3 regions of the Pseudomonas sp. RT4P38 genome follow, and region 3 is predicted to be linked to each of the others. Evidence: predicted binding sites of a transcription regulator. Region 3 holds the regulator's gene; each other region holds the start of a gene.

Region 1 (4,952 bases), 2.0 Mb from region 3:
CGCCGCAGCGATCTGGTGAAACAGACCATGGATGCCCTGGGGCGTCTGGGTGTGCGCTTCTCCCTGGACGACTTCGGTACCGGTTTCTCTTCGTTTGTGCACCTCAACAGCTTGCCGATTACCTTGCTGAAGATCGACAAGAGCTTTGTCGGCGGCATGGAACAGCGCGAAGAGAATCGAAAACTGGTCCACGCGATGATCAATCTGGCGCACAACCTCAACCTTGAAGTGGTCGCCGAAGGCGTAGAAACCCCGGAGCAACTGGAACTTTTGCGCGGGTTTGGCTGCGATCAGGTGCAGGGATATCTGATCAGCAAGCCATTGCCGCTGGGGGAGCTGGTTGAGTATTTGACGTTCGGTTCCAACCAGCAGCCCGCACTGGAAGTCGTGAGTTAACGCCGAACCAAATGTGGGAGCGAGCTTGCTCGCGATAGCGGAGTGTCAGTTAACAATGAAGTCGACTGATACACCGCAATCGCGAGCAAGCTCGCTCCCACAGGGAATTTCACTCGGTCTGGGCGATGTCGAAACGCTGTGACGACGGCTCCCGACGAATCATCTTTTTCATCTTCCACTCAAACGCCAACGTCAGGCTCACCGCCGCGCACGCCAATCCCAGCGCCAATCCCCACCAGACGCCCGTTGGCCCCCAATTCAAATGGAAGGCCATCCACCAGGCCGCGGGCGCGCCAATCAGCCAATAGCACCCCAAACCCACCAGAAACGTGGTCTTGGCATCCTTGAGCCCGCGAATGCAGCCCATGGCGATGGTTTGCGTGCCGTCGAACAGCTCGAACCACGCGGCTACCGCCAACAGGCTCACGGCCAGGTTGATGACTTCGCGAAACGCCGGGTCATTGTGGTCCAGGAACAAGCCGATCAACTGATTCGGCAGGAACCAGAAGACCATGGCAAAGCCCAGCATCGCCGCCGCGCCAAAGGCGATCCCGACCCGTCCGGCCAGCCGCGCATCCAGCAACTGCCCGGCGCCGTAGTGCTGCCCGATGCGCATGGTGATCGCATAGGAAATCCCCGCCGGAACCATGAACGCCACCGAGACGATTTGCAGGGCGATCTGGTGTGCGCCCATTTGCGTACTGCCCATGGTGCCCATGCACAGCGCGGCGAACGCGAATAACCCGACCTCCACTGCGTAGGTGCCGCCAATGGGCAGGCCGAGGCGCCACAGTTCCTTCAGATACTGACGGTTAGGCCGCGACAGACCCTGGCGCAGCGGATAAGCGTCGTAGGCCGGATGCCGACGGATGTGCAGCGCCAGCGCCACGGCCATCAGGTTGGCGACAATTGCCGTGACCAGCCCGATGCCCACCAGTCCCATTTTTGGCAGGCCGAACATGCCGGTGATCAACGCATAGTTGAGCGCGAAGTTGGCCACCGTGCCGCCGAGGCTGATGACCATCACCGGGGTCGCGCGGCCGATGGCACTGGTGAAACCGCGCAGGGCCATGAAGCTCAGGTAGCCGGGCAGGGCGAACGGCAGGATCAGCAGGAACTGCCCGGCCGCGTGGACGTTGGTTTCGGTCTGGCCGAACAGCAGCAACACCGGTTTGAGGTTCCACAGCAACAGCCCGGCCACCAACGCCATCAACCACGCCAGCCATAACCCGGCCTGGGTCAGCCTGGTGGCGCCGACGATATCGCCGGCACCCTGACGGATGGCCACGAGGGTGCCGACCGCAGCGATCACGCCAATGCAGAAAATCGACACGAACGAGTACGTCGCAGCGCCCAGGCCACCCCCGGCCAGCGCCTCTGGACTCAGGCGCGCCATCATCAAGGTGTCGGTGAGGACCATCAGCATGTGCGCCAGCTGCGAGGCAATCAACGGCCCCGCCAGCCGCAGGATGGCCCAGAGTTCGGTACGTGCTGGATGCTGCATGGTCATCACGCCTCGATTATCAGAGTGAACAGGAGAGAGCCGATTCTCGGCGCTCTGCGGGGTTTTCACAAAGGGATAAAAAGGATGGGTGGCATGAGTCAAACTCATGCTGACAGGTTTCTGCTAACGTGGTGTAACCGCGCTATAGGAGCTTTCCCAATGTCCCGTCGTCTTCCTCCCTTATATGCCTTGCGCGCATTTGAAGCGGCGGCGCGGCACAGCTCGTTTACCCGCGCCGCTGAAGAACTGTCGATCACCCAAAGTGCGGTCAGCCGACACATTCGTACGCTCGAAGAGCATTTTGCCTGTCGGCTGTTTCACCGCAGTGGGCGCAACCTGCAACTGACGGAGTCGGCGCGGTTGATCCTGCCCGGCATTCGCGAAGGCTTCACCGCCCTGGAGCGGGCCTGTAATACCTTGCGCGCCGAAGATGACATCCTGCGCATGAAAGCACCGTCGACCCTGACCATGCGCTGGCTGCTGGCACGGCTCAGCCGCTTTCGGCACTTGCAACCGGGCAACGAGGTGCAATTGACCAGCGCCTGGATGGACGTCGACTCGGTGGACTTCAACCATGAACCGTTCGACTGCGCCGTCATCCTCAGCAACGGGCATTTTCCGCCGGACTGGGAGGCGAGTTTTCTGTTCCCGGAAGAGCTGATTCCAGTCGGCGCGCCGAATCTTCTGCAGGATCAACCGTGGGATGTTGCACGGCTGGCCAATGCCGAACTGCTGCACCCGACACCGGATCGTCGCGACTGGCGCAGCTGGCTGGAACGCATGGGGCTGGCGGATCAGGTGTCGCTCAAGGGCGGGCAGGTGTTCGACACGCTGGAACTGGGCATGATCGCCGCCGCCCGAGGCTATGGCGTGTCCATGGGCGATCTGCTGATGGTGGCGGAGGATGTGGCTCAGGGACGTCTGAGTCTGCCGTGGCCGACGGCCGTCGCCAGCGGTGAGAAATATTACCTGGTCTGGCCGAAAACTCGCCCCGGTGGTGAACGTTTGCGCAGGCTCAGCGACTTCCTGCAAGGCGAAGCCCGAGCAATGGAATTGCCCGATGTTCAACACTTGGGCTGAATCGATAGAGCCGCCGCAATAGCGGCCTTGAGCCATATCCCGGTTAATTACTCAAGTATTCCGATTTTCCGCCGAAAATGCAGGTGGAACCTCCGTGCAGGTTCGACGCAATTCCCATTAGAAATTTTGCTGAGTGTGCGTCGTGATCAGGATGATCCGGTCACTCGGCCAGGAGCTGTCATGTCTCAACCTCGTGCCCGGATCGCCTCACAGCTTGGTCTTGCGCTTGCCGTGATACTGGCGATTGTCATCAGCGGCAGTACCGTGTTCGCCCTGCGTTCGCTGGACACCGCCAACCTCGCCACCCGCGAAGAGCACCTGGCCAGTGAAGCCCGGTTGCTGGCCGATCAGTTGAGTACCTTTCACGGCACGTTGCGTGAAAGTACCCAGCGCCTGAGCGGTCTGTTCGAGAAGCGCTTCAGCGCCGGTTTGAGCGTGCACCCGGATGAACCGGTGGCGGTAGCGGGCGCGCAGACGCCGGGCCTGCACCTGGGCAGCGAAGTGCTGAACAACAACTTCAAGGAAGTTGACGAGTTCAAGCAAATGACCGCCGGCGTTGCGACGGTGTTTGTGCGCAGCGGTGAAGACTTCATTCGGGTCAGCACGTCCCTGAGCAAACAGGACGGCACCCGAGCCATCGGCACGCTGCTCGATCACGCGAACCCGGCCTATGCCCGCTTGATGGCGGGGCAGGCCTACGTCGGTCGCGCCTTGTTGTTCGAACGCTCCTACATGACTCAGTACACCCCCGTACGTGACAGCGGCGGTAAGGTGATTGCTGTTCTGTTCGTAGGATTCGACTACACCGACGCGCAGAACGCGCAGTTTGCCAACCTAAAGCGCTTCCGTATCGGCCAGACCGGTTCCCTGGCGCTGCTGGATGAACAGAGCAAATGGCTGGTGCCGATCGCGGGCGTACAAGCGCTGGATCAGGCGACTCCGACCATCGTTGGCTTGGCGAAAACGCCGGGCAAGGGCGAGTTCTGGAGCGAAAAGTCCGAAGACTTCTACAGCATTGCCGTACCGTTTGAAGGCGGCCCATGGTCGGTCGTTGCGAGCATGCCGAAAACCGAAATCCGTGCGGTGACCTGGAGTGTCGGTATTCAGTTGGCGATTGGCAGTCTGTTGGCAATGTTGATCGCTGTGGGCTCGGCAGTTTGGCTGTTGCGCAGCAAGCTCGCGCCGCTGGGTGATTTGGTGCGTCAGGCTGAAGCCTTGGGTGCCGGTGATTTGAGCGTGCGGCTGAACGTGTCGAGCAACGACGAGATCGGTCAGCTGGCCCGCGCTTTCAACCAGATGAGTCAAGCCTTGTCGACCATGGTCGAGCACATCCGCAAGGCTTCGCAAGAGGTCAACAGCCGTGCCCAGGCCTTGTCCGGTCTGTCCGGCGGTGCCTATGAAGGGATGGAGCAGCAGTCGGGCGAAATCACCAGCATGGCTGGTGCCGTGGAAGAATTCAGCGCCACGTCCCTGAACATTGCCGACAACATGGGCAGCACCCAGCGTCTGGCTCAGGAAAACGCACAGCAAACCCAGATCGGTCGTACGTCGATGGACGAAGCCTCCTCGTCTCTGGAGCAAATCGCCGGCGCGCTTCAGAGTACGGCGACGGTGATCAATACCTTGGGTCAGCGCTCCCAGGAAATCGGTGGCATTGTCGGTGTGATTACCTCGATTGCCGATCAAACCAACCTGCTGGCGCTTAACGCCGCCATCGAAGCCGCTCGTGCCGGCGAGCAGGGTCGCGGTTTTGCGGTGGTGGCCGATGAAGTTCGCAACCTGGCGTCACGCACTCGCGAAGCGACTGACGAAATTTCCGGCATGATCCAAAGCATTCAGCAGGAAACCGGCAACGCCATCAGCACCATGGAACAGGGCAACGTGTTGATGCAGGAAGGCCTGTCGCGCAACGCCAACGTCGCCAGTGCCTTGGCACGTATTGATGAGCAAAGCCGTTCTGCCGGTCAGCAAT
Region 2 (4,952 bases), 880 kb from region 3:
AACGATGCCGGTCTGCTTCAGGTCGATCAGCTGCGGTTGGGGTGCTGGGTCGAGTTTCAGGAAGACGAGGAAAACACCCTTCGCTGCAAGCTGGCGGCGATCATTGAAGCCACCGGCAAGTACATTTTCGTCAGCCGCACCGGAATGAAAGTGTTGGAGCGCAGTCGCACCGGTCTGGCGTTGGAATTCCATCGTGGCGCGGTGCGAGCGCTGGACGACACGTTGCTGTTCGACCGGGCGCTGGAGTCGGTGATCGGTAACCTGCGGCGCCTCAATCGCGGCAAGTGATCGCGCCCCGAGGGTCTATCACGGCATACTGGGCGCCATCACAGTCGTCGTTGAAGGAGCCTGTATGCAGTTGGACCCCGCGAGCGGTTGGTGTCAGGGTGTGCGTTTATGCCCCTCGCCCAACTTCAATGCGCGCCCCACGGGCGAAATTTCCCTGCTGGTGATCCACAACATCAGTTTGCCGCCAGCGCAATTCGCCACCGGCAAGGTGCAGGAATTTTTCCAGAATTGTCTGGATGTCACGGAGCATCCCTACTTTGAAGGGATCGCCGATCTGCGTGTGTCTGCGCACTTTCTGATCGAACGTGACGGCACAGTCACTCAGTTTGTCTCTTGTCTTGAGCGTGCCTGGCATGCTGGCGTTTCGAGTTTCGAAGGGCGGGAAACCTGTAACGATTTTTCCCTGGGCATCGAACTTGAGGGCACGGATGATCTGCCGTTCACCGACGCTCAGTATCAAACATTGACGACCCTGACCCGGCAGCTGCAAAGCGCCTTCACGGCCATCACCGCACAGCGCATCTGCGGGCATAGCGACATCGCACCCGGGCGTAAAACCGATCCGGGGCCCGCGTTCGACTGGGCACGCTATCGCGCTGCCCTGGCAAAAGAGGAACAACAATGAGTTTTCTGGTGTTGCTGTTGGCGGTCTGGATCGAGAAGTTCTCGGCCCTGCGTCATCGGGTTCAGCGCGATGGCGGTTGGGTCCGCGAGCTGAACAAGCTTGAGGTCAGTCCGCGTCTGGCGAAAAGTCCGTGGCTGATCTTGGTGATACTGGTGTTGTTGCCAGTGGCACTGCTGGGTTTGCTGCTGCTCGTGCTGGACCCGGTGGCTTACGGTCTGCTGGCGTTGCCGGTGCACCTGCTGGTGGTGATTTACAGTTTGGGCCGCGGCGATCTGCTGGCCGGTCTTGGGCCGTTTCGCGATGCCTGGCGCCGGGAAGACCTGCAAGCTGCCGCTCATGTAGCGGACCGCGACCTGGGTATCTGCGCCGATAGCGGCGAACAACTGCTGGAACGGGTCGAAGGGCATCTGCTGTGGGAGGCCTATCAGAGCTTTTTCGCGGTGATTTTCTGGTACTTCCTGTTGGGTCCGGTCGCTGCCCTGAGCTATCGACTGCTGGCCCTGGCCGAAGAACACGGGCAGAACCCTGCCGTGGTCGAGCGCGCCGCACAACTGCGTCATGCGTTCGACTGGGTGCCGGTGCGTCTGCTGGCGGCAAGTTTTGCGCTGGTCGGTAACTTTGTCGCCGTCGGCCGGGTGATGGTGCACGAGCTGCTGAACTGGAACATCAGCGCTGCCCAATTGATCGAGAAGGTCGGGCTGGTGGCCGGTGAAATTCCAGCGCCGGTGGTCGGGCCTGACGGCATCAACAGCCTCGACCGGATCTGGGAACTGCTGCTGCGCGCGGCGGTGCTCTGGTACGCCGGTTTTGCGTTGTGGACCGTCCTTCCGTAAGCACACTGACCCTGCAGCTGCCGAAGGCTGCGTCCGGCTGCGCAGCAGTCGCCAACTCAGTCACCGCGGTTTGGCTGACTCACCGCGTGATCAGGATTTACGACTGCTGCGCAGCCGGACGCAGCCTTCGGCAGCTGCTATGACCGAGTGCACCCCCCGTTAACCTTAAGTTACAAAACCTCCCGCCGATTTAAGCTATACAGAGCTAGCGCCGAATAGTGGCTATCTGCTTTCGATCCGCGCCTGCCAATAAAAATAAGAAATCAAAGGGAGATCTCCAGTGAAGAGCTTGCTCTATCCCGCTGTCGCGCTGATGAACCGCCTGAGCTTTGGCATGAAGTTCAGCCTGATCAGCGTGCTGTTCCTTGTGCCGATGCTGGTGACCAACTTCTATCTGGTGCGCGATTCTTATCGAGAATTCCAGGGCACCCGCGTCGAACTGCAAAGCCTCGACCTGCTGGGTAGCAGCCTGACGTTACGGCGCGATCTGGAAACCCTGAACAACCTGGTACAGATCAACGTCACCCTCGGTCAGTCCGGCAAGGCCGGCAATGTCGAGTCGCAGATCAGTACCCTGGAGCAAAGTGTGCTGACCCGTTTGCAAGGGCTGACGGCGATGACCACTGACCCCGAGCAGATCATCGTTTTCGAGGGTAAACGCGATGAAATGATCGCCGCGTTCAAGGCCCAACAAGCAGAAAGCTCCCTGCAAAGTAAAAGTGGGATGATCGGCAAGTTGCTCGGCAATGCGCAGATTTTCAGTCAGATCATCGCCAGTCAGGCCGGCCTCAGCCGCGACACTCAGAGCGACATGCGCCAGCTGAGCGAACTCATTACCAATGTCACCCCGCCCGTTACCCAGCTTCTGGGCGAAGGCCGGGCGATGGGTTCTTTTTCGCTGGGGCAGGGCTTTCTCAACTCGGCATCGAGTACCCGTTTTGATGAGTTGCTAGTGCAGATCGAAAAACTGCAGGCCGAATATGCGCTGAAGTTGCAGGACGCGCTCGGTTCCAGCAAAGCGGCACGGGAAATCCTGGCTGCTCAGGCCGATAGCAGCAAGGCGTCGTTGAAAAAGGCCAGTGAACTGTTCGAAGAGCAGGTTGTGATGGCCGACACGCTCGATACGCCTTGGCAGGGCTTTTACGACCAGGTCACGGGCTTGATGGACCAGACCTACCAACTTAATGAAGCCACCCTGAGCTTTCTCGGCACCCAGTTACAACAGCGACTGGAGCAGAACCGCACCCACATGGTCTTGCAGGCGGTTGCGTTGTCGGTGGTGTTTGTGTTGATTTTTTACCTTTACGGCGGCTTCTACGCCTCGACCCGCACCACCCTCAAGCGTCTTGGCGCAGTGATGGACAAGGTGGCGGCGGGTGACATGACGCAGACCTTCAGCGCTAACAGCCGCGATGAATTGGGCGAGTTGGGTGAGGTGTTCAACGGCACCGTGAAGAAAATCCATGACCTGATCGAGCGAGTGGGGCAGACCGTCGGCGAGGTCGAGCGCCAAGCCGGGCAGGTGCAGAACGTCTCCGCCCAGAGCAACCAGGCCGTGGCGGGGCAGCGCACGCAGATCGAGCAGGTCGCGACGGCCATGAACCAGATGTCGGCCACCTCGCTTGAAGTTGCACGCAGTGCCGCGGCAGCGGTCAGCAGTGCCCATAGCGTCAATGACGAGACCATCAGCGGTCGCGGTCTGGTGCAGTCTCAGCAGGGCAGCATCGCAGCCCTTGCCACTGAGATCGATCAGTCGGTGCTGGTGATCAATCAACTGGCGAGTGACAGCCAGTCCATCAGCCGCGTGCTGGAAGTCATCAAAAGCATCGCCGAGCAAACCAACCTGCTGGCGCTCAACGCGGCCATCGAAGCCGCTCGGGCCGGTGAGCAGGGGCGTGGTTTTGCGGTGGTGGCGGATGAGGTCCGGACCCTGGCCAAACGTACCCAGCAATCGACCGAAGAAATCGAGCAAATGATCGCCAAGCTGCACAGCGGTGTCGGCGCTGCGGTGAAGGCCATGGGTACCAGTCATCAGATGGCCAACGGTACCGTGGGGCAGTCGGAGAAGGTTCAGCAAGCGCTGGAGAACATCCTCGGCGCCGTCGGCATGATCGTCGATCAGAACCAGCAAATCGCCGCGGCGGTGGAGCAACAGACTGCTGTGGCTCACGACATTGACCAGAATATTGTCGAGATCAACCGCGCGGGTGAACGCACCGCCGAAGGGGCGCATCAGACCGAGGATGCCAGTCGTGCGTTGTCGGCTCAGGTGGTGGAGCTCAAACAGCTGATCAGCGCGTTTCGGGTGTGATCAACGCCAGTTGAACAGCTCACAGGCATTGGCCGTGCTGGCAGCGGCCAATTGCTCGGGCGTGATCGCCATGATCCCGGCCAATGCGGAGCAGATCGCCGGCAAGTGAGCCGGACTGTTGCGTTGACCGGGAAACATGACGGGCGCCATGTCCGGGGAGTCGGTTTCCAGCACTACCGATTCAAGCGGCAGTTCAGCAAGTACGCGATGCATGCGCAGCGCCTGCGGCCAAGTCGCAGCACCGCCCAAACCAAGCTTGAAACCAAGCTTGATGTACTCACGAGCCTCTTCCTTGCTGCCGGCGAAGGCGTGGATGATCCCCGCGCGTTTCAACTTGAACCGTTTAAGCGCGGCAATCACCGCCGCATGGCTGCGTCGCACATGAACCAGCGCTGGCAGATTGAAGTCCTCCGCCAGTTGCAGCTGCGCATCGAACAACGCCTGCTGGCGCTCGCGATCGAGGGTTTCGATGAAGTAATCCAGACCGATTTCGCCCACCGCACACAGTTGCCGATGGCCGGCCAGCCGAGTCAGCCAGTCGCCGAGTTCCATCAGGTCTTCAGGGCGATGATCATCCAGATACACCGGGTGCAAACCGAATGCCGCATGCAGGTCGGGATCGCTTTGCACCAGATCCCAGACCCGCTGCCAATTGCCCTGATAAACCCCCAGCACCACCATCCGCCGCACGCAGAGGGCGCGGCTCTCGGCCAGCAGCGCCGAGCGATCGGCGTCGAAGACCGGAAAATCCAGATGAGTGTGGCTGTCAATCAGCTCCACGGTTCAGTCCTGGCGAATACGCTGCTTGAAGGTCCGCGCGATGGCCTGCACGCCGGGTTGGTAATCTGATTGCTCGATGGCAGCCAGGGCCAGTTCCAGGGCTTTATCGGCGATG
Region 3 (4,952 bases):
GTTGGTCGCCGTACCGACAACCTGGATGTTCGGATCCGCTGAAAGAATTTCCGAGACGCGGCGGCGGAAAAACCCCGAATCGTCCACCACCAGGACTTTGACTGCCATAAACACTCCGTTAGACGGAGCGAGGCTCAGTCGCCCCGCTCCACCAGAATCAAATACGCCGTGCGGCGTAACGCTTGAGCATGCTCGGTACATCGAGAATCAGCGCAATGCGGCCGTCACCGGTGATGGTGGCGCCGGACATGCCCGGGGTTCCCTGGAGCATCTTGCCCAATGGCTTGATGACCACTTCTTCCTGGCCCACCAGTTGATCGACGACGAAGCCGATCCGCTGAGTGCCCACCGAAAGGATCACCACGTGGCCTTCGCGCTGCTCTTCATGTGCGGCAGAGCTGACCAGCCAGCGTTTGAGGTAGAACAATGGCAGCGCCTTGTCCCGCACGATCACCACTTCCTGGCCGTCCACCACGTTGGTGCGCGACAAGTCGAGGTGGAAGATCTCGTTGACGTTCACCAGCGGGAACGCAAACGCCTGGTTGCCGAGCATGACCATCAGAGTCGGCATGATCGCCAGGGTCAACGGGACCTTGATGACGATCTTCGAGCCCTTGCCCTTGGTCGAATAGATATTGATGGTGCCATTGAGTTGGGCGATTTTGGTTTTCACCACGTCCATGCCCACGCCGCGTCCGGAGACATCGGAAATTTCGGTCTTGGTCGAGAAACCCGGCGCGAAGATCAGGTTGAAGCAATCGGATTCGCTGAGGCGATCCGCTGCATCCTTGTCCATCAAGCCTTTCTTCACGGCAATGCCGCGCAGAACATCGGCGTCCATGCCCTTGCCGTCATCGGAGATGGACAGCAGGATGTGGTCGCCTTCCTGTTCTGCGGACAGGATCACCTTGCCGCTGCGAGGCTTGCCCATCGCTTCGCGCTCGGCCGGCTCTTCGATACCGTGGTCAACCGAGTTGCGCACCAAGTGGACCAGCGGGTCGGCCAGGGCCTCGACGAGGTTCTTGTCGAGGTCGGTTTCTTCGCCGACCAGTTCCAGGTTGATCTCTTTCTTGAGCTGGCGAGCCAGGTCGCGAACCAGGCGCGGGAAGCGCCCGAAGACCTTCTTGATCGGTTGCATCCGGGTCTTCATGACCGCGGTTTGCAGGTCGGCAGTGACCACGTCGAGGTTCGACACCGCCTTGGACATGGCTTCGTCGCCGCTGTTGAGGCCCAGACGGACCAAGCGGTTACGCACCAGTACCAACTCGCCAACCATGTTCATGATTTCGTCGAGACGCGCGGTATCGACCCGCACGGTGGTCTCGGCTTCGCTGGCCGGTTTTTCCGCCGGTGGCGCGGCCGGGGCACGAGCCGGAGCCGGTGCAGCAGCAACAGGCTTCGGCGCTTCGGCTTTAGGCTCGGGCGCTTTGGCGACGGGTTTCGGCGCAACAGCCTTGGCAACCGGGGCCGCAACCGAAGCGCTGGCGCCCGACGCAGTGCCGACTTCAGTGAACTTGCCTTTGCCGTGCAATTCGTCGAGCAGCGATTCGAACTCGTGATCGGAGATCAGGTCGCCGCCAGCCGCTTTAGCGGTGGGCGCAGCCGGGGCCGGGACCGCAGCAATGGCCGATTCCAGCGCATCAACGGCAAAGTTACCCTTGCCGTGCAGCTGATCGAGCAGCGCTTCGAACTCGTCGTCGGTGATATCGGAGCTGTCGCCTGCCGCTTTCGGGGCAGCCGGTGCGGCTGGCGCCGGGGCTACCGCATCGACGGCGAACTGGCCTTTACCGTGCAGTTGATCGAGCAACGACTCGAACTCGGCATCGGTGATTTCGTCGCTGGCTGCCGCATTGCTGCTCGGCGCCGGCACAGCTGCCGGGGCTTCTGCCTGAGCCTTGACGGCGTTCAGCGAGTCCAGCAGTTGTTCGAATTCGTTATCGGTGATGTCACCCGATTCGCTGTCGGCAGCCGGTGTTTCGACCACTTCGACAACTGGTGCGGATTCTTCAGTTTTCGGCTCGGCCAGACGGGCCAGTGCCGCAAGCAATTCTGGCGTGGCAGCCGTGATCGGGCTGCGCTCGCGGACTTCGGTAAACATGCCGTTCACCGCATCCAGCGCTTCGAGAACCACGTCCATCAGTTCCGAGTCGACGCGACGTTCACCCTTGCGCAGGATGTCGAACACGTTCTCGGCGATGTGACAGCACTCCACCAGCTCGTTGAGCTGGAGGAAGCCGGCGCCTCCTTTTACAGTGTGAAAACCGCGAAAAATTGCATTGAGCAAGTCCGCATCATCAGGTCGGCTTTCAAGCTCGACCAGCTGTTCGGACAGTTGCTCTAGAATCTCGCCGGCCTCAACCAGGAAATCCTGAAGGATCTCTTCATCGGCGCCGAAGCTCATGTGTAGGGGTGCTCCTAGAATCCAAGGCTGGAAAGCAAATCGTCTACATCGTCCTGACCGGACACAACGTCTTCTCTTTTATCGGCATGAATCTGCGGACCTTCACCCTGAGAGAGATGTTTTTGCGGATCTTTTTCAGCCAGCATCGCTTCACGGTCATGTTCGATGCCCGCAAAGCGGTCCACCTGACTGGCCATGAGCACGAGCTTGAGCAGGTTGCTTTCAACTTCGGTGACCAATTGGGTCACACGCTTGATCACCTGACCGGTGAGGTCCTGGTAATCCTGAGCGAGCAGAATGTCGTTGAGGTTGCTCGACACAACGCGATTATCTTCGCTGCTGCGTGTCAGGAAACCGTCGACTCGCCGGGCCAGCTCGCGGAACTCTTCAGCCCCGACCTCGCGCCGCATGAACCGTCCCCAGTCGGTGCTCAAGGCCTGCGCTTCATTGCTCAGGCCGTTGACCAGCGGCGTGGCGTTTTCCACCAGGTCCATGGTGCGGTTGGCCGCGGCCTCGGTCAGCTTGACCACATAGCCCAGACGCTCGGTGGCGTCCGTGATCTGTGACACTTCCTCGGCTTGCGGCATGTTCGGGTCAATCTGAAAATTGACGATCGCACTATGCAGCTCGCGAGTGAGCTTGCCCACTTCCTGATACAGGCCTCGGTCACGGGTCTGGTTGAGCTCATGGATCAGTTGCACGGCGTCGCCGAACCTGCCTTTTTCAAGACTTTCGACCAGTTCGACAGCGTGTTTTTTCAGGGTCGACTCGAAATCGCCCTGTGAAGATTCGTTATGCTCCATAGCTCCCCCGTGGCGCAGTGGCTTCGCACATCAACCGATGCGTTCGAAAATCTTCTCGATTTTTTCTTTTAACGCCTGGGCCGTGAAGGGTTTGACCACATAGCCGTTAACACCGGCCTGGGCTGCCTCGATGATCTGCTCGCGCTTGGCTTCAGCGGTCACCATCAGCACCGGCAGGTGCTTGAGCTTTTCATCGGCACGCACGTGGCGCAGCAGGTCGATACCGGTCATGCCGGGCATGTTCCAGTCTGTTACCAGAAAGTCGATGCTGCCGCTGTTGAGAACCGGAATGGCAGTAGTGCCATCGTCGGCCTCGACCGTGTTGGTGAACCCAAGGTCACGCAACAGGTTTTTTATGATCCGCCGCATCGTTGAGAAGTCATCAACGATGAGGATTTTCATGTTCTTGTTCAATTCGACCTCCAAGCAGTCTTAAACGCGCCCAGCACCTGGACGCGCCATTTCAATCAATCCGGCAAAGCACTCAATGACTGTCTGGAGCACAACAGATCGGGACCCGTGCGGTTCAACACCCCACCAGCCGCGTTCGCAGTGTCCCCACACTGCCTTCAGCGCGCTCGCCACTCCCCCAAACGCCCCCGCAAACGGGCCGCGCACTGGCTGTGTAACTGGCTGACCCGAGATTCGCTAACCCCCAGGACTTCACCGATTTCCTTGAGATTCAACTCTTCGTCGTAATACAGCGCCAACACCAGTCGCTCACGCTCCGGCAAATTGGCAATCGCATCCGCCAGTGCCCTCTGGAAGCGTTCATCTTCCAGATCGCGCGACGGCTCCAGATGAGCACTGGCGCCATCCTCGTGCAGCCCTTCGTGTTCGCCGTCCTGCAACAGATCGTCGAAACTGAATAACCGGCTGCCCAGGGTGTCGTTCAAAATCCCGTAATAATCGTCGAGACTCAATTGGAGTTCGGCCGCAACCTCGTGATCTTTAGCGTCACGACCGGTTTTAGCTTCAATCGAGCGAATGGCGTCGCTGACCATCCGGGTATTGCGGTGGACCGAACGTGGCGCCCAGTCCCCTTTGCGTACTTCATCGAGCATCGCGCCGCGGATTCGAATGCCCGCGTACGTCTCGAAACTCGCGCCTTTGCTGGCGTCGTATTTGGTCGACACTTCAAGCAGGCCGATCATGCCGGCCTGAATCAGGTCTTCGACCTGGACACTGGCCGGCAGACGCGCCAGCAAGTGGTAGGCAATGCGTTTAACCAGTGGCGCGTAACGCTCGATCAGCTCGTACTGCGCGTCACGTGCCGAATTCTTGTAGAGGTTGTAGCCGCTGGCTGTCATAACACCGGTCCTGCCGTTTGTTGCACGAGGCGCTCGACAAAAAACTCCAGGTGCCCACGCGGGTTGGCAGGCAGCGGCCAGGTATCGACCTTTTGTGCAATGGCCTTGAACGCCAGGGAGCACTTGGACCGCGGGAAGGCTTCATAGACGGCGCGCTGCTTCTGCACAGCCTTACGCACGCTTTCGTCGTAAGGCACCGCGCCGACGTATTGTAAGGCGACGTCGAGGAAGCGATCTGTGACCTTGGTCAACTTGGCGAACAGGTTGCGACCTTCCTGCGGGCTCTGGGCCATGTTGGCAAGGACACGGAAGCGGTTCATGCCGTAATCGCGGTTAAGCAATTTGATCAGTGCGTAGGCGTCAGTGATCGAGGTCGGTTCGTCGCAGACCACCAGCAAGACTTCTTGCGCTGCGCGAACGAAACTGACTACCGACTCA

What was found. Region 3 encodes FliA, which starts transcription of late flagellar genes. Its sites were predicted from a motif close to CTAAAGTTTNNNNNNNNNNNGCCGNTAA; they were not measured.
Region 1: ACYZT7_RS31265 (methyl-accepting chemotaxis protein) is a predicted target of FliA. The motif match lies at 3,031-3,058, and genes of this name have one in related genera.
Region 2: ACYZT7_RS05250 (methyl-accepting chemotaxis protein) is a predicted target of FliA. The motif match lies at 1,911-1,938, and genes of this name have one in related genera.

Annotation. Positions count from the first base shown of each region.
Region 1 is NZ_CM142703.1:6,690,921-6,695,872, reverse strand. It holds gene ACYZT7_RS31280 (putative bifunctional diguanylate cyclase/phosphodiesterase) at 1-396, shown strand, start outside; gene ACYZT7_RS31275 (NorM family multidrug efflux MATE transporter) at 506-1,900, opposite strand; gene ACYZT7_RS31270 (LysR substrate-binding domain-containing protein) at 2,060-2,980, shown strand; gene ACYZT7_RS31265 (methyl-accepting chemotaxis protein) at 3,161-4,952, shown strand, end outside.
Region 2 is NZ_CM142703.1:1,136,350-1,141,301, forward strand. It holds gene ACYZT7_RS05235 (DUF1631 domain-containing protein) at 1-288, shown strand, start outside; gene ampD (1,6-anhydro-N-acetylmuramyl-L-alanine amidase AmpD) at 353-913, shown strand; gene ampE (regulatory signaling modulator protein AmpE) at 910-1,746, shown strand; gene ACYZT7_RS05250 (methyl-accepting chemotaxis protein) at 2,027-4,057, shown strand; gene ACYZT7_RS05255 (TatD family hydrolase) at 4,058-4,837, opposite strand; gene cra (catabolite repressor/activator) at 4,841-4,952, opposite strand, start outside.
Region 3 is NZ_CM142703.1:2,015,466-2,020,417, reverse strand. It holds gene ACYZT7_RS09350 (protein-glutamate methylesterase/protein-glutamine glutaminase) at 1-108, opposite strand, end outside; gene ACYZT7_RS09345 (chemotaxis protein CheA) at 158-2,401, opposite strand; gene ACYZT7_RS09340 (protein phosphatase CheZ) at 2,416-3,204, opposite strand; gene ACYZT7_RS09335 (chemotaxis response regulator CheY) at 3,235-3,606, opposite strand; gene fliA (RNA polymerase sigma factor FliA) at 3,774-4,514, opposite strand; gene fleN (flagellar synthesis regulator FleN) at 4,511-4,952, opposite strand, start outside.